DNA from 4 places in the Neorhizobium sp. LjRoot104 genome. Region 4 is predicted to be linked to each of the others. Evidence: riboswitches for the same ligand, from Rfam matches in the RefSeq annotation. Region 4 holds a riboswitch; each other region holds the start of a gene.
The links. Region 4 has a riboswitch for thiamine pyrophosphate ahead of ACSQ8R_RS10980 (ABC transporter permease). Riboswitches for the same ligand answer to the same signal wherever they lie in the genome.
Positions count from the first base shown of each region.

Region 1: linked by a shared signal. The riboswitch ahead of thiC (phosphomethylpyrimidine synthase ThiC) and the one ahead of ACSQ8R_RS10980 (ABC transporter permease) in region 4 are both predicted to bind thiamine pyrophosphate.
Region 2: linked by a shared signal. The riboswitch ahead of thiB (thiamine ABC transporter substrate binding subunit) and the one ahead of ACSQ8R_RS10980 (ABC transporter permease) in region 4 are both predicted to bind thiamine pyrophosphate.
Region 3: linked by a shared signal. The riboswitch ahead of thiM (hydroxyethylthiazole kinase) and the one ahead of ACSQ8R_RS10980 (ABC transporter permease) in region 4 are both predicted to bind thiamine pyrophosphate.

Region 1 is NZ_CAXURS020000001.1:3,879,600-3,883,807, reverse strand. Features, by position in the region: gene ACSQ8R_RS19050 (amino acid--[acyl-carrier-protein] ligase) at 1-268, opposite strand, end outside; gene ACSQ8R_RS19045 (acyl-CoA dehydrogenase family protein) at 316-1,497, opposite strand; gene ACSQ8R_RS19040 (acyl carrier protein) at 1,499-1,750, opposite strand; TPP riboswitch at 1,930-2,062, shown strand; gene thiC (phosphomethylpyrimidine synthase ThiC) at 2,162-3,973, shown strand.
Region 2 is NZ_CAXURS020000001.1:3,696,721-3,700,928, forward strand. Features, by position in the region: gene ACSQ8R_RS18285 (ABC-F family ATP-binding cassette domain-containing protein) at 1-1,538, shown strand, start outside; gene ACSQ8R_RS18290 (response regulator) at 1,698-2,147, shown strand; TPP riboswitch at 2,229-2,336, shown strand; gene thiB (thiamine ABC transporter substrate binding subunit) at 2,376-3,386, shown strand; gene thiP (thiamine/thiamine pyrophosphate ABC transporter permease ThiP) at 3,391-4,208, shown strand, end outside.
Region 3 is NZ_CAXURS020000002.1:1,268,519-1,272,726, reverse strand. Features, by position in the region: gene ACSQ8R_RS28105 (response regulator) at 1-215, shown strand, start outside; gene thiD (bifunctional hydroxymethylpyrimidine kinase/phosphomethylpyrimidine kinase) at 359-1,162, opposite strand; gene thiE (thiamine phosphate synthase) at 1,159-1,797, opposite strand; gene thiM (hydroxyethylthiazole kinase) at 1,794-2,594, opposite strand; TPP riboswitch at 2,645-2,740, opposite strand; gene ACSQ8R_RS28085 (heavy metal translocating P-type ATPase) at 2,853-4,208, shown strand, end outside.
Region 4 is NZ_CAXURS020000001.1:2,194,754-2,198,961, forward strand. Features, by position in the region: gene ACSQ8R_RS10970 (NUDIX hydrolase) at 1-443, opposite strand, end outside; gene ACSQ8R_RS10975 (ABC transporter substrate-binding protein) at 541-1,485, opposite strand; gene ACSQ8R_RS10980 (ABC transporter permease) at 1,482-2,276, opposite strand; TPP riboswitch at 2,411-2,514, opposite strand; gene ACSQ8R_RS10985 (ABC transporter permease subunit) at 2,583-4,208, opposite strand, start outside.

The DNA.
Region 1 (4,208 bases), 1.7 Mb from region 4:
ACTCGTTGCCGCAGAACGAATGCACCGTGCCGGCGAGCTGCGGAAAGCTCTTCATGTAGCCGCTGGTCTCGAAGAAGGCGCGGTTCATGCCCGGCGGGAAGCGCATGGCCTCGGCACCGTCGGCGCCGCCGACCTTGTCGATCAGGCGTTCAAAGGCGGCAATGACGTCTTCGAACTGGCCGCTTCGGCCATACAGTCCGTCAACGCCGGTCTCGATCAGCAGGCCTGCATCGAACAGGCGGTCGAGAAAGGGGACCTGAATATCCATGGCTTCACCTCATTCTTTCAACAAACTACATCTGAAATGACGGGGCGTCAGCCGAGCAGGCTGGTGTCCGGTTTCTGAACGAGCAGCATGGTCGACGTATTGCCGAGAATGCGGTCGTTGGAAATCATCAGCTGGGCGGAATGCGCATCGCGCAGGTGCCGGCCGAGGCTGTAAGGCGTACCGTTCTTGTAGCCCATGATGCCGCAGATGATCATCGCCTGGTTGATGATGGTCAGGATCGTCTCGGAGGAAGCCAGCTTGACGTTGTTCATGGCGATCGAAAAAGCCATGGACGATAGCTGGTCGTGATCCGCCTTGGCGTCCGCGTAGGTCTTGAGGCCGGACAGGATGCTCGCCTTGAGGAGCTGCAGCAGGTTCGAGGCTTCGGCGAGCCTCAGCGCGCCGGGCGGCTGGGTGCCGCCCGCCTTGCGGGCTGCGGCCCGCACGAAGGCCTGGGCGCGCAGTACCGCGTCGGCGGCGATCCCGTACCAGACCGCGCTCCAGAGGAGATGCGAGGTGGCGAGCATCGATTGCGCCGCGATCTCGGCGAACGGCTTCGGGAAGATCTGGACGGACGGCGCTTCGCCCCTGAAGAGAAAACCGTCCGAGCAGGTGCCGCGCATGCCGAGCGTATCCCAATCGACGGTTTTCTGCAGGGTATACTGGCCTTGTCTGAAGACGGTCATGACCTGGTCGGTCGGGGCGGCGTTCTCGCTGGAGCGCGAGGTGACCATGATCGCATCGGCATGGGCGCCGTAGGAAATCACCGTCGCATCCTTCGTCAGGCGGCAGGTGTCGCCCTCGACCTCGATCGCGCAGATCGAGTTGCGCATATTGCCGCCGATGCCGCCCTCGGTCGTCGCGGAGGCGACGAGAAGCTGGCGGCCGGCAAGTTCGCGCATGAAGTCCTTATGCCATTCACTGTCGCCACCGTGTTCCACGAGGCTCGAAACCTTGATCTGGTGCATGGCGAAAACCATGGCGCTTGCGGCGCAGGCCTGTCCCAGGATGGAGCAGACCTCGGCGATCTCGGTGATCGAGGCGCCATCGCCACCGAACGCGGTCGGGATCTGGATGCCGATCAGGCGCTCGGCCTTCATGGCATCGACCGCCTCGCTGGGGAAGCGGCCGTCACGGTCGACGTGGTCGGCAAATTCAGCCGCAACGGCTGCCACGCGGTGAGCGCGGGCGTTCAGGCTCATGTCGGCGGCAAAGGCGGGGAGGCTCATCTCAAGCGGCCTCGTGGGCTTTCAGGATATGCGAAACCGTCTGCTCGATCGCCGCTATGCTGGCGAAGGACTTGCGGTTCAAAAGGCTGTCCGGAAACTCGATGTCGAAGGCCTCTTCCAGGCCGAGCATCAGTTGTACGGATGCAAAGGAGGAGAGACCGGCCGCATAAAGATCGGCGCCGTCTTCCAGTTCAGTCACCGCGACCGGAAGGCCGCCTACCCGTGTCAGCAATTCGCGAATGGTCTCGTTCATCTCGACATCTCCGGATCGTTCGAATTCTGCGTTCATCGCTGGGGACCTTATTACGCAGGAAAGCATAAGATTCCGGAAATGAACGTCGTGAAGTTAGGGATGCGGGATTCCGTAAAATCCGATCGATCGGCATCGGCATGGGCCGGCTTGACATGAACGGCCCGCGGGTTTCTGATGGCGCCATTCACCAGGGGGGTCCCGTCAAGGGGCTGAGATACTGCTGGTCGGACCGGCTTTGGCCGGCCGAGGCGCAGTGACCCGTTGAACCTGATCCAGTTCATACTGGCGTAGGGACGGTGCGGGCGCAGCGGCAGCCAGGGCGGGTATCCGTCCTTCGGATTCCGAGGTGTTTTTCCATCATTCCAACACTGGAACTGGGTCTCCAAACGTCAAACCTTGGAGCCTCGAGCCATGAATATTGCAACCACCAAGCTCACGCCGGTCGTCACCACCGGCCCGCTTCCCGCCTCCACGAAAGTCCTGAAAGCAGGAACGATCCATCCGGACATCCGCGTGCCGATGCGCCAGATCGCATTGCATCCGACATCCGGCGAACCGCCGGTCACCGTCTACGATTCCTCCGGACCCTATACCGCAGAAGGCACCGTGATCAGCATCGATGCCGGCCTGCCGCGCCTGCGCGAAAGCTGGATTGTCGCTCGCGGTGATGTCGAAACCTATGAAGGCCGTTTCGTCAGGCCGGAGGATAACGGCTTCGTTTCCGGCGACCGGCTGACGCCGGAATTTCCCGTTCGCAACCAGCCCTTCAAGGCGAAAGCGGGCAGGGCCGTCACCCAGCTCGCCTACGCCCGGGCCGGCATCGTCACCCCGGAAATGGAATTTATCGCCATCCGTGAAAACCTCGGCCGTCAGGCGGCCAGGGAGCCGCTTATCCGCGATGGCGAGAGTTTTGGCGCCCATGTGCCGGATTTCGTGACGCCGGAATTTGTCCGCCGGGAGGTGGCGGAAGGCCGGGCGATCATTCCCGCCAACATCAACCATCCCGAATCCGAACCGATGATCATCGGCCGCAATTTCCTGGTCAAGATCAACGCCAATATCGGCAATTCGGCCGTCACCTCCTCGATGGCCGAGGAGGTCGAGAAGATGGTCTGGGCGATCCGCTGGGGCGCCGATACGGTCATGGACCTGTCGACCGGCCGCAACATCCACAATATCCGGGAATGGATCATCCGCAATTCGCCGGTGCCGATCGGCACCGTGCCGCTCTATCAGGCGCTCGAAAAGGTGAACGGTATCGCCGAGGACCTGACCTGGGAGGTCTATCGCGACACGCTGATCGAGCAGGCCGAGCAAGGCGTCGATTATTTCACCATCCATGCAGGCGTGCGGCTTTCCTATATCCCGCTCACCGTCAATCGCGTCACCGGCATCGTTTCCCGCGGCGGCTCGATCATGGCCAAGTGGTGCCTGCATCACCACAGGGAGAGTTTTCTCTACGAGCATTTCGAGGAAATCTGCGATATCGCCCGGGCCTATGACGTGTCGTTCTCGCTGGGCGACGGCCTGCGTCCGGGATCGATCGCCGACGCGAACGATGCGGCGCAGTTTGTGGAACTGGAAACGCTCGGCGAACTCACGAAGATCGCCTGGGCGAAGGATTGCCAGGTGATGATCGAAGGCCCCGGCCATGTGCCGATGCACAAGATCAAGGAAAACATGGACAAGCAGCTCGCGGTCTGCGGCGAGGCGCCGTTTTATACGCTCGGGCCGCTGACCACCGACATCGCGCCGGGTTACGATCACATCACGTCCGGCATCGGGGCCGCGATGATCGGCTGGTTCGGCACCGCCATGCTTTGTTACGTGACGCCGAAGGAACATCTCGGCCTGCCGGACCGCAACGACGTGAAAGTCGGCGTCATCACCTACAAGATCGCGGCGCATGCCGCCGATCTCGCCAAGGGCCATCCGGCGGCGCAGGTGCGCGACGACGCGCTGTCGCGTGCCCGGTTCGAATTCCGCTGGGAGGATCAGTTCAACCTGTCGCTCGATCCGGAAACGGCGCGATCGATGCATGACGAAACCTTGCCGAAGGAGGCGCACAAGGTGGCGCATTTCTGCTCCATGTGCGGCCCGAAATTCTGTTCGATGCGGATTTCTCACGATATCCGTGCCGAGGCACAGAAGGAGGGTCTTGAGGCGATGGCCGCCAGGTATCGCGACGGGGGCGATCTTTACATGCCGGTGGGGGAAGGGTGAGCTGGCCGGCTGCTGATAAACGAGGCTATGCTTTTATTTCTCCCCCTTCAAGGCAGGGCTATAGCATATGAAGATGTGAAGCGGTGCGTGGAGCCCCTCCCCCTTGTGGGGAGGGGTTGGGGAGGGGCTTCGCCGAGCATGAAACCCCTCCCGCCTGCCGGCCACCCTCCCCACAAGAGGGAGGGTTAGACGTGCCACACCGTCGCGCTCCGTATGCGATCTCCCCTTGAAGGGG
Region 2 (4,208 bases), 1.5 Mb from region 4:
CGGGCGACGATCCCTATCGCGTCACCTATCTGCTCGAACATCTGGGCCTCACCGGCCAGGAAGACCCGAACACGCTCTCCGGCGGCGAGTCCCGCCGCGCGGCGCTTGCCCGCGTCATGGCGCCCGAGCCGGACATCCTGATGCTCGACGAGCCGACCAACCATCTCGACCTGCCGACCATCGAATGGCTGGAAGACGAGTTGCGCAAGACCAGAAGCGCGCTGGTGGTGATCTCCCACGACAGGCGTTTCCTCGAAAAGGTCTCGAATGCCACCGTCTGGCTCGACCGCGGCACGTCGCGACGCCTCAACCGCGGTTTCGGCGAGTTCGAAGCCTGGCGCGATGAGGTGCTGGAGGCGGAAGAGCTGGAACAGCACAAGCTCGGCAAGGCGATCGAGCGCGAGGAACACTGGCTGCGCTACGGCGTCACCGCCCGTCGCAAGCGCAACATGCGCCGCCTCGGCGAACTGCAGACGATGCGCAGCAATTATCGCGGCCACAAGGGACCGCAGGGCACGGTGCAGGCGAGCGTCAGCGAAGGCCGCGAATCCGGCAAGCTGGTCATCGAGGCGGAAAACATCACCAAGAGCTATGACCGGCCGATCGTCGCGCCGTTCTCGATCCGCGTGCATCGCGGCGACTGCATCGGTCTCGTCGGCCCGAACGGCGCCGGCAAGACGACGCTTCTGAAAATGCTGACCGGCCAGCTGGCGCCCGATACCGGCACCGTCAAGCTCGGCACCAATCTGGAAATCGCAACGCTCGACCAGAAGCGCGAAGACCTGAACCCCGAAGACACGCTGTCCCATTATCTGACGGACGGTCGTGGCGAGACGCTGCTGGTCAACGGCGAGCAGCGGCATGTCGCGGGCTACATGAAGGACTTTTTGTTCCAGCCGGAACAGATCAGGACACCGATCAAGAACCTCTCCGGCGGCGAGCGCGCCCGGCTGATGCTCGCCCGCATCATGGCAAGGCCCTCGAACCTCTTGATATTGGACGAACCGACCAACGACCTCGACATCGAGACGCTCGACCTGCTGCAGGAAATCGTCGCCGGCTACACCGGCACCGTCATCCTCGTCAGCCACGACCGAGACTTCCTCGACCGGACCGTGACCTCGACCATCGCCCCCGCCAATCCCGACGCACCGGACGGCCGCTGGATCGAGTATGCCGGCGGCTACACCGATATGCTGGCGCAGCGCAAAGGCGCGCAGGAAGAAAGGCGTCGCGCGGAAAAGGCGGACAAGGCAAAAGCCGATGCGGCGGTTCCCGCCGCCGAAGCCCCCCGGGGCAAGGGCAAGCTCTCCTTCAAGCAGAAGTTCGCGCTCGAAAACCTGCCGAAGGAAATGGCAAAGGCGCAGGCCGAGATCGCCGCCCGCGAGGAGAAAATGGCCGATCCGAACCTCTTCAGCAAGGATCCGGCCGCCTTCAACAAGCTGGCGGCGGAGATGGAAAAGCTGCGTCAAAGCATCAGCAAAATGGAAGAGGAATGGCTGGAACTCGAAATGCTGCGTGAGGAAATCGAAGGCTGATTTGCGATTTGTTAAGCTTAACAAGTAGTTAGCTGAAAAAATATTTGTCGCGGACCGGAACATATGATGTCCCGAGACGTTCTCAGTGTGAACAGTGGTCGAGATGTCCCGGGGACGCATCGGCCTTCCGGGAACCGATCAACCGAATGGGGGCATCCAATGCTGACAAATGTTACGCGTCGTCGGCTGGCCACTGAGGCGATGAATCAAAGAGTTATGATCGTCGAAGACGAGTTTCTGATCGCGCTCGATGTGGCAGAGACGATCGAATCCATGGGCCTGAAAGTCGCTGGTTTTGCCAATGCCCGCAAACACGCCCTGGCGCTCGCTGCCTATGCCGATATTGCCCTCGTCGATGTCAATCTTTCCGACGGTCGGACCGGTCCGGAGATCGGCCGCGAGCTTGCGGAGCAGTATGGCATCACCGTCGTGTTCATGACGGGCAACCCGGACGACGTGGAAGCCGGCATCAAAGGGTCGCTCGGCGTCCTCACCAAACCGGTCATGCCTGATGTGGTCGAGAAGACGATCGACTATGCCGTCGCCAACCGTCTCGGCGGGATGGCGGTCGTTCCGCGTGAACTCAAAGTGTTTTCCCAGAACCACTGAGGAATTTTAATCCTGCGGGATCCGCCCGTGGCCAGCAAGAAACAGCCTCTTGCCAGCCATTCCCGCCGCCGCTAAATCTGATCCGCTCTAACGGGGTGCCGCGCGTTTTCACGCGGCTGAGAGGCCTTTGGCCAACCCGCGGAACCTGATCCGGTTAACACCGGCGGAGGGATTAGACGGCTCTTCATCAGCGCCTGGTCCCCTTTGTCACAAAGCGAGGAGGCGCTGATGCGCAGGACCATTCTTTCCATATTCTCGGCCGCAGCCGCCCTTTGCCTTTCCGCGCCGGTCGAGGCGCAGGAAAAGACGCTGACCGTCTACACCTACGAGAGCTTCATTTCCGACTGGGGTCCAGGTCCCAAGGTGAAAGAGGCGTTCGAGAAGACCTGCGCCTGCAAGCTGAATTTCGTCGGCGTCGCCGACGGCGTCGCGCTTCTCACCCGCCTGAAACTCGAAGGCCCGAGTACCGATGCCGATATCGCGCTCGGCCTCGACACCAACCTGATCTCCGAGGCAAAGGCGACCGGCCTGTTCGAGCCGCATGGGCTCGACGCATCCGCCGCCAAGGTGCCGGGCAATTACAGCGACGACACGTTCATTCCCTATGACTACGGGCATTTCGCCGTCGTCTACGACACCCAGGCGATGAAGAACCCGCCGAAGAGCCTCAAGGAACTGGTGGACGGCGATCCGGCCCAGAAGATCGCAATAGAGGACCCGCGCACCTCGACACCCGGCCTCGGCCTGCTGCTCTGGGTGAAATCGGTCTATGGCGACAAGGCGCCGGAAGCCTGGGCAAAACTCAGGAAACGCGTGCTGACCGTCACGCCCGGCTGGTCGGAAGCCTATGGTCTCTTCACCAAGGGCGAAGTGCCGATGGTGTTTTCCTACACGACCTCTCCGGCTTACCACATGGTCGAGGAAAAGACCGACCGCTATCAGGCCGCCTCCTTCTCGGAAGGCCATTACATCCAGATCGAGGTCGCCGGCCTGCTGAAGGGCGGGAAAGACAGGGATCTGGCGAAACAGTTCCTGAAATTCATGGTGTCGCCAGCCTTCCAGGACGTCATCCCGACCACCAACTGGATGATGCCGGCGGCCAAGACGTCCGAGCCGCTTCCCGACGCCTTCGGCAAGCTGGTTCAGCCGGCAAAGACGTTCCTCATGGGCTCGGACGAAGTCGCCAGGAACCGTCAGGCCTGGATCGACGAATGGCTGACAGCCATGAGCATGAATTGATCCTATGCTGACGAGGGCCGAGCGGAGACGGGGAGTAATCTGCGGGCTGCTGAGCCTGGCCGGCATCACCCTCTTCGTCGGCATGGCGGTCGCCGCACTTCTGTCCTTCGATGCCGGCCGCAGCCAGGGCCGGCTGTTCACCGTCTATACCTGGCGAATTCTGCGCTTCACCCTGTTACAGGCGGCTCTCTCGACACTACTGTCAGTGGTTTTCGCGCTCCCCGTCGCCTTAGCACTCGCGCGCCGTTCAGGTTTTCCGGGCCGGATCTGGATCATCCGGCTGATGGCATTGCCGATGGGTCTGCCGGTGCTGATCGGCGCGCTTGGGCTGATCGGCATCTGGGGCCGGCAAGGGGTAATGAACAGCCTGCTGTTGAAACTGGGCCTCGAGCAGCCGGTCAGCATTTACGGGCTATCCGGCATCCTTCTCGCGCATGTGTTCTTCAACCTGCCGCTTGCCGCGCGGCTGTTGCTGGCGGCGCTGGAGCGGCTGCCGGCGGAATACTGGCTGCTTTCGTCGAGCCTGGGAATGAAATCCTTTTCCGTCTTCCGTTTCATCGAGTGGCCGGCGGCGCGCCGGGTCATTCCCGGCATAACGGGCCTGATCTTCATGCTCTGCGCCACGAGTTTCACGCTTGTCCTGGTGCTCGGCGGAGGGCCGGCCGCAACGACGCTCGAAGTGGCGATCTACCAGTCCCTGCGCTTCGATTTCGACCCGCCGCGCGCCATCGCGCTGTCGCTGCTGCAGATCGTCATCACGGCGCTGATCCTGATCGCGATCTCGCTTCCTCCAGCCCCTGACGACGCTGGTGTCACCGCTGG
Region 3 (4,208 bases), on a different contig from region 4:
TGGTGGTTACCGATCTCGGCCTGCCGGGTCTTTCCGGCGGCGAGTTCGCGCAGCAGGCGCGCAGACTATCTCCCACTGTCGGTATCGTGTTTGCGACCGGCAACGACCGCATTCCCGACGAGGCGGCAGTAGATGGCGCCGTGCTTCTGAAGAAGCCCTACGGCAGCCAGGAAATCGCAATCGTCTTCGAGAAGATTGCAGCGCAGAAGGGCTGAGAACCCGTCGCCACCCTTGTCGAGCCGGCAGCTATGTTCTCACTTTCAACTGCGGGAAGGTCGCCGGCGGGACCCCTTCGACGGCTCGGGATAAAGGATGTCGTGCCCCGATGCGATCGGGGCCCTTCACCTTGGGGATCGCCTCACCACCACTCGTAAAAATGCGATACCGGTCCGTGGCCGGTGCCGACGGTGAGGGTGTCGGCGGCGGTGATCGCGCCGGCGAGATAGGTCTTGGCGACCGTGATCGCTTCAGCCGGCGAGGCGCCCTTGGCAAGTTCCGCCGCAATCGCGCTCGAAAGCGTGCAGCCGGTGCCGTGGGTGTTGCTCGTCGCGGTGCGCTTGCCTTCAAACCAGTGGATGCCGGTGGCGTCGGCGAGCACGTCCGGGCTGTCCTCGCTTTCCAGATGGCCTCCCTTCACCAATACGGCCTTGGGGCCGATCTTCAGCAGCCGCTCGGCCTGGTCCGCCATCTGTTCGCGGGTCGTGGCGATCGCCTCGCCGAGCAGGGCGGCGGCTTCCGGCAGGTTGGGGGTGACGACGGCGGCAATCGGCATCAGCTTATAGGTAACGGCATCCACCGCATCGAGCGCCAGAAGCGGCGATCCGCCCTTGGCGATCATCACCGGATCGAGCACGATCGGCACGCTGTCCCGGTAGGGGCGCAGTATGTCGGCGACGATCCCGGCGATTTCCGCATTGGCGATCATGCCGATCTTCACCGCATCGACGCGCACGTCGAGGAAGATCGTGCGGATCTGGTTTGCGACAAAAGCGGCAGGCACCGCGTGCACTCCCGTGACCCCTTGGGTATTCTGGGCCGTCAGCGCGGTCAGCGCCGCCATGCCATAGGTGCCGCGCGCCGCGAAGGTTTTCAGGTCCGCCTGGATGCCGGCGCCGCCGGAGGGATCCGAACCGGCAATCGACAGGACGTTTTTGATGGTCATGCGCGTGCTCTCTCGATTTCCGCAGCGATCCTGCGGGCAGCGGCTTCGGGATCGGGCTGGCCGCAGATGGCGGAAACCACCGCGAGGCCCTTTGCGCCGGCGGCGAGTGCCGGGCCGGCATGTTCCGCCTTGACGCCGCCGATTGCGACAGCCGGAACCGGTGCCATGGCGGCGATGCGCCCAAGCCCGTCGAAACCGATTGGCTGCTTGTGGTCCGGCTTGGTGCTGGTCGCAAATACCGGGCCGATGCCTACATAATCGACGATCGACTGATCCACCCGCCGCGCCAGCTCCTCGGTTTCCACCGAGAGGCCGAGGATCATGCCTTGACCGACACGCTGCCGCGCCATCGCCGCGACCATGTCGCTCTGGCCGACATGCAGGCCTTCGGCACCGATCGCGACAGCCGCCTCCACGTCGTCATTGATGATGAGAGGCACGCCGGTACCGGATAGCACGGCCTTCAGCGCCCGGCCGGTTTCGACCATTTTTGCCGTATCCGCCTGTTTGTCGCGGAGCTGGACGATGGTGGCACCCCCGGCAACCGCAAGCCTTGTCGTCTCGATCATACCGATGCCGCGGCAGAGATCCGGGTCGAGGACGAGATAGACGGAAAGATCGAAAATCTTGGTCATGCCGCGACGATCCTTGCTTGGGCATCGAGCGACTCACCGGTCAGGGCAGCGAGGCGATCAAGGAAGATGGGGGAGAAGAAGCCGGGGCCCGAGGCGGTGAGGGCGGCTTCCTCGCCCGCAACGGCGAACATGGCCAATGCGGCGACCGTCGCCTCGAAGGGGTCGTCCGCGCTCGCGGCGAAGGCGCCGACAAGGCAGGTGAGCGAGCAGCCGAGCGCGGTGACGCGCGGCATCAAGGCCGAACCGCCGGAGATGCGAACCGAACGCCGGCCGTCTGTGACGAAATCCACCTCGCCGGTGACGGCAACCACACAGGTCTTCTGCTGAGCGATGGCAATGGCCGAGCCTTCGGCCGCCGTGACGCTGTCCCCGCTATCGACGCCATGGCCGCTCGACTGGCTGCCGGCCAGCGCAATGATTTCCGAGGCGTTGCCCCGTATGACCGTCGGCCGCAACTCCATGAGCTCGGAAAGTGCCGCGCGGCGGTATGCAGTGGCGTAGTGGGCGACGGGATCGAGCACCCAGGGCCTGCCTGTATCGGTTGCGGCGGTGGCGGCGGCCTTCATTCCGGCCAGGAAATCCGGTGACAGCGTTCCGATATTGATCGTCAACGCCGCGGCGATGCGGGCGAATTCGCCGGCCTCTTCCTTTGTATGAACCATGGCGGGAGAGGCGCCGGCCGCGAGCATCACGTTCGCGGCGATGTTCATCGCCACGAAATTGGTGATGTTCTGGACGAGCGGGTTTTTGGCGCGCATCGCGGTCAGCAGCTGGCCGGGGGTCTGTCCAAGGGGCATTGTCGTCTGCATGTCTGCCTCGTTCGGCGGAGCAGGCGCGGGGCGCAATGTTGAACGCCCGGGCGACTCCCTCCGCCAGCATGATCTGGTTCAGGTTCTAAGGGTGCTTCTCAGCCCGGCTTTGCCGGACGCCCCTGTCTTCACCACGGCTTACAGCAAAGACAATGCGCTTCGCCAGTGATTTTTTCTTGGAGGGGCCTTGCAGCTCTAGTCGCTAGAGGTTGTAGACAGGTGGCTCGATCCAACGGGAATGAGACGATGAACGCGACGACACAGGCACGATACAAGGTTGGCGGGATGGATTGCGCCAGCTGCGCGACGAAGATCGACACGGCGGTGCGCCGCATGCCGGGCGTCGAGGACGTGTCCGTTTCGGTCGCCTCGGGCACGATGACGGTGAAGCATGACGGCACGGGCGATTTCGTCGCGATCGAGAAGAAGGTCGTCGGGCTGGGGTATACGCTCCGGGCTTTGGGAAGAGGCAAACGCCCGGTCTCCCCCCTTGCGGGGGAGATCGGCAAGGCGCGCGATCACCATCATCATGACCATGACGGGGGGCACGATCATTCCAACCACGCGCATCACGATCACGACCACGGCTCCAGGGAAATCGAAGGCCTGCACGGCCACGATCACGAGCCGATGGATGGGCCGTGGTGGAAATCGGCCAAGGGTCGCCTGACCATCCTGGTCGGCATTGCATTGGCCGTGGCTTACGGGATCGGCCATCTCATTCCGGCCTATGACACTTATATCTTTACGGCCGCGATGTTGATCGGCCTCGTGCCGATCGCGCGCCGCGCGATCATGGCCGCATTCGCCGGCACGCCGTTTTCGATCGAGATGCTGATGACGATCGCCGCCGTTGGCGCGGTGGTCATCGATGCCTCCGAAGAGGCTGCCGCCGTGGTCTTCCTCTTTCTCATCGGCGAACTGCTGGAAGGGGTCGCGGCCGGCAAGGCGCGGCAGAGCATCCAGAGCCTGACCGCGCTGGTGCCGAAGAACGCGCTCCTTGAAGAGAACGGCCAGACCCGTGAAGTGCCGGCGGAAAACCTTGCCGTCGGCGCGATCATCCTCGTGCGTCCCGGTGACCGTATTTCGGCGGACGGCGTCATCGTCGCCGGTGAAAGCGCGATCGATGAAGCGCCGGTGACGGGCGAAAGCACGCCGGTCTCCAAGGGCGTCGATGACACGGTGTTTGCCGGTACGATTAACGGTGATGCGGCCTTGCGGGTTCGCGTGACGACCGCCGCCGAGGACAATACCATCGCCCGCGTCGTGCGGCTGGTCGAGGAGGCGCAGGAAAGCAAGGCCCCTACCGAACGCTTCATCGACCGTTTCTCGCGTTATTACACGCCGGGCGTTGTCGCGGTTGCCGCTCTGGTCGCTATCCTGCCGCCGCTTGTCGCCGGCGCGTCCTGGAGCGAGTGGGTCTACAAGGGCCTGGCGATCCTCTTGATCGGCTGCCCCTGCGCGCTGGTGATCTCGACGCCGGCGGCGATCGCCGCATCGCTGTCGTCGGGCGCCCGCCGTGGCCTGCTGATGAAGGGCGGCGCGGTGCTGGAAACGCTCGGCAAGATCACCGCAGTCGCGCTCGACAAGACCGGCACGCTG
Region 4 (4,208 bases):
TTGCGGTGCTCGCGCCGCGCCGGTTCGGCCGCAACCCAGTCCTGCAGGCGGCCGGTGATGGCACCCAGGATATCCGGCCTCCCGCCGCGATGATCCTCCCAGGGGAAATATTCGTACCAGCCATGCCAGCCGGGTTTGCCGGCGCCGGGTGCCGCCTGTTCGCGCACGAGGCCGAGATAGCTGATCGAGATCGTCCGCCCCTCGGCATCCTCATGGGTCCGGTCCCGGTCGGCGAACGTATAGAGCTGTTCGAGATAGCCGAGCGGATGGCCCGTCTGGTCCCCCACCCACTCGCGGAGCCCGGCCTGCAGGCTCCTGTGGCCGAGCTCGAAAGGGCCGGACGGCAGCGCATCGCCGGAGCGAACCGTCATGACGCGCGGCTCGTCGCCGGTGACGGCGGAAAGGACCGCGATCAGTTCCGCATGGGCAAGTCCGATGGTCAAGCAAACTCCGGGGTACGTAACATGCAACGCCGATCTGGCATGAAAATCACGTTACGCGAACCCCGGAGTTCAAATCAAACAATATCAGCGACTTGGCCTATTTGATTTCGACCGCGACGTCGCCGGTCGGCGGCACGGTCCTGATCAGCCCCATCTCCTGCATGAAGGCGGCAAAACGCTGATAGCGGCCCTGGTCGAGGGCGGCCGGGCGCTTGGCAAAACGCGGCAGCGTATCGAAGAAGGCCGTGCGGTTCAGCTCGTCGTCGAGGTTCGGATAGGCCTTGATGAAAAGCTGCGAGGCTTCCTGCGGATGGTTGGTGATGAAGATCGAGGCCTGTTCGACGGCATGCAGGAAACGCGGCAGGCGGCTGTCGGCAGCAAGATCGCGGCGGGTAACGAAGATCAGTTCGTCATAGGCCGGAACGCCATGCTCCTCCGGGAAGAACGCGCGGCCGGCATGGCCTTCCAGCTTCATCTGGGTCAGCTCGAAATTCCGGAAGCCGCCGAGCGTCGCATCCACCTTGCCGCCGATCAGCGAGGGCGACAGCGAGAAATTGACGTTGATCAGCTCCACGTCATCGTTGGAAAGGCCTTCCGAAGCCAGCATGCGCTTCAGCATCGCATCCTCGAATCCGGTGACGGAAAAGCCGACCTTCTTGCCCTTGAGGTCCTTGAGGCTCTTGATCGGACCGTCCGCCAGAACCGTGACGGTGTTGAGTGGGGTCTCGACCAGCGTCCCGAAACGCACGAGCGGCAGGCCGGCTTCGTGGTCGAGATAGAGATTGGGCTGGTAGTGGATGCCGATATCCGCCTGACCGGCCGAGACGAGACGCGGCACCGCGGAAGGGTCGGACGGCGGAATGAGTTCGACGTCCAGATTGGCATCGGCAAACAGGCCGCGCTGCTCGGCGATCACCATCGGCGCATGGTCCGGATTGACGAACCATTCGAGAAGCACGCTGAGCTTGTCGGCCGCCTGCGCGGAAGCGGGCGCGGCAAGGCTTGCCAGCGCGATGAAGGACGCGGTGAGGATACGGATCATGATCGGACGGAACTCCCTGATGCGGATTTGGCTGTGGATGAGAATGAAGGATCGGCTTCGCTGGCCCAGGGGGCGAGACCGGCGGTCAGCCGGTCGATGAGAAGCCGCAGGATGAGGGTGAGGATCGCGAGTATGACCATCGCCGCAAACACGGTGTCGGTCTGCATGCGCGCATTGGCCTGGACCATGACGAAACCGAGCCCGCCGGAAGCGCCGACCCACTCGCCGACGACCGCACCCAGCGGCGCGAGCGGTGCTGCGACCCGAAGGCCAGAGACGAGGCTCGGGATCGCCAGCGGCATGCGGATTGTCACCAGCGTCTGCCAGTGGCTCGCGCCCTCCAGCGAGACCGCATCGAGGATTTCCTGATCCGTGCGGCGAAGACCATCGGCAAAAGCCGATGCGACCGGAAAGAAGATGATGATCGTCGTCATCGCCACTTTCGAGGCAAGCCCGAAACCGAGCCAGAGAACCAGGATCGGCGCCAGAACGAAGACGGGAAAGGCCTGCAAGATCAGCACCATCGGCCAGACGAGGCGGCCAAGCCGCGGCAGCGCCGCAACGCCGAAGGCGGTGGCGATACCAAGGCCTGCGCCGATAACCAGACCGAGCGCGATTTCCGTCAGCGTGACGACGCTGTTTTGCAGCAGGAAACCCGGCTGCCGCCAGAAGGCGGAAGCGACGGCAAGGGGAGACGGCAAAATATAACGGGGCGGAGCGAACAGCCAGACGCCCGCTTGCCAGAGAACGACAAGCAGGACGAGGCCTATGACCGCATGGGACGCGCGCATGATGCTACACGTCGGACCTGCACGTCAGGGCCGGATACCCCTTGGGCACAACGGAAACAATGGATATCATCGGTCGATCTCCAGATCAGTCAATCACGGAGATCCAGGTGAAGCGGAGAAGAGAAAAATCGTCGGGCGACGCCTATTTCCGTTCCTACGCCGGCATGACCCGGATCAGGTTCAAGGGTCCGGCTCACCGCCATCTCAGCATCGTCAAGATGCCCCCCTCGGAATTGAGACGATAACTGTCGGTTTTCAGTATGCCTGTCAAGCGGGCCGGACGACCGGCCCGCTGTCGTTTCCCTTTTATCGTGCGTAGAGACGGTCGAGGCGAACCACCCTGCCGACCAGGACCAGCGCGATGACGGTGAAGACGATCAGCACCGCCGAGATCGCATGCGCGGTCGGCTCCAGGCTGAAGGTCGATTCCGAGTAGATGCGCACCGGCAGGGTCGTCAGGCGGGCGGTGGTGAGGAAGCTCGTGACGGTCACCTCGCCGAAACTCAGCAGGAAGCCGACGATGCCGGCGGCAAACAGCCCTGGCGCCAGTCCCGGCATGATGATCAGGAAGAACCGCCGCGCGGGGCTTGCCCCGAGGCTTGCAGCCGCTTCCTCCTGCGCCCGGTCGAGGCCCATGACCGAGGTCGTCAGCAACGTGATCGCGAAGGGCAGGATGACGATCACGTGGATTGCCACGAGGCCGAGGAACGGCGGCACGATCAGGTAGATCTGTAGCAGCCGCAGCATGCCGACGCCGATCGCCACATGCGGCAGCGACATCGGCAGCAGCCAGAAGGTCAGAAGCGCGGACCGGCCCTTGAACGGATAACGGGCGAGCGCAAACGCCGCCGGCAAAGAGAGCGCCAGCGCCACCAGCATCGAGGTGACCGCCAGTTGCACCGACACCCAGAAGGCGTCCGCATAGGTCCCCGCAAAGAACACCGCCTCGTACCATTTCAGCGTGAAGCCGCGGAAGCCGGAGGCGGTCGCCTGGGGCACGTCGTTGAAACTCTGGATGCAGACCAGCACCAGCGGCAGCAGCAGGAGCAGCAGCGAGGTGGCAAGCAGCAGTTTCGAAACAACCGGCCCCAGGATGTCGATGACAGGCACGATCCAGCGCGGAATGCTCAACGGATTGCTGGGCTTGCCCTTCAGCCACGGCATCAGGCGATTGAGGAGATAGGCGCACAGCGCCGCAAACGCGAGACCGGTCACGGTCATGATGATCGCAAGTGCTGCGGCAAGCGGCGCGTTGAGGTTCTTGATCGCCTCCTGCAGCACCAGCATGCCGGTCGTCCAGACCTTCTTGCCGCCAAGCAGCGAGGCGGAGACATAGGCCGTGGTCGCCATCAGGAAAACGATGACGGCACCGGACCGCAGGCCGGGCAGCGAAAGCGGCAGATCGACGGTGAGGAACCGCACAGCGGGAGAAGCGCCAAGGCTCTGGGCCGCCTCGTGAACGCGCGGAGACGTGTTCTGCAGGTTGTCGTAGAGCGCCAGCACCATGAACGGCAGGAAGACCTGCGCCAGCGCGACGGCGACCGCGCCGTGGGTGAACAGCATATATCTCGCCGGCGGAATGCCGACGAGGCCGGTGACCGAATTGATCAGCCCCTCCGGCGCGAGCAGCAGGATGATGCCGAGCGAGCGCACCACCACATTGGTGAGCAGCGGAATGAGGATCACCGCGAAGGCGGCCGCGCGGTATTTCACCGGCATGCGCGCCAGCCAGTGGGCGAGCGGATAACCGAGAAGCGCGGTGATGACGGTGACGCCGAGGCCGAGCAGGATGGTTTCGGAGACGACGCCGAAATAGAAACTGTCGGAGACGATGTCCCGGAACTGCGCGATCGACGGAGCTATGAAGAGCGGACCGAAAGGATCGGGATACTCGTGCAGGGAGAGCACGAGGACCACGAACATCGGCGCCGC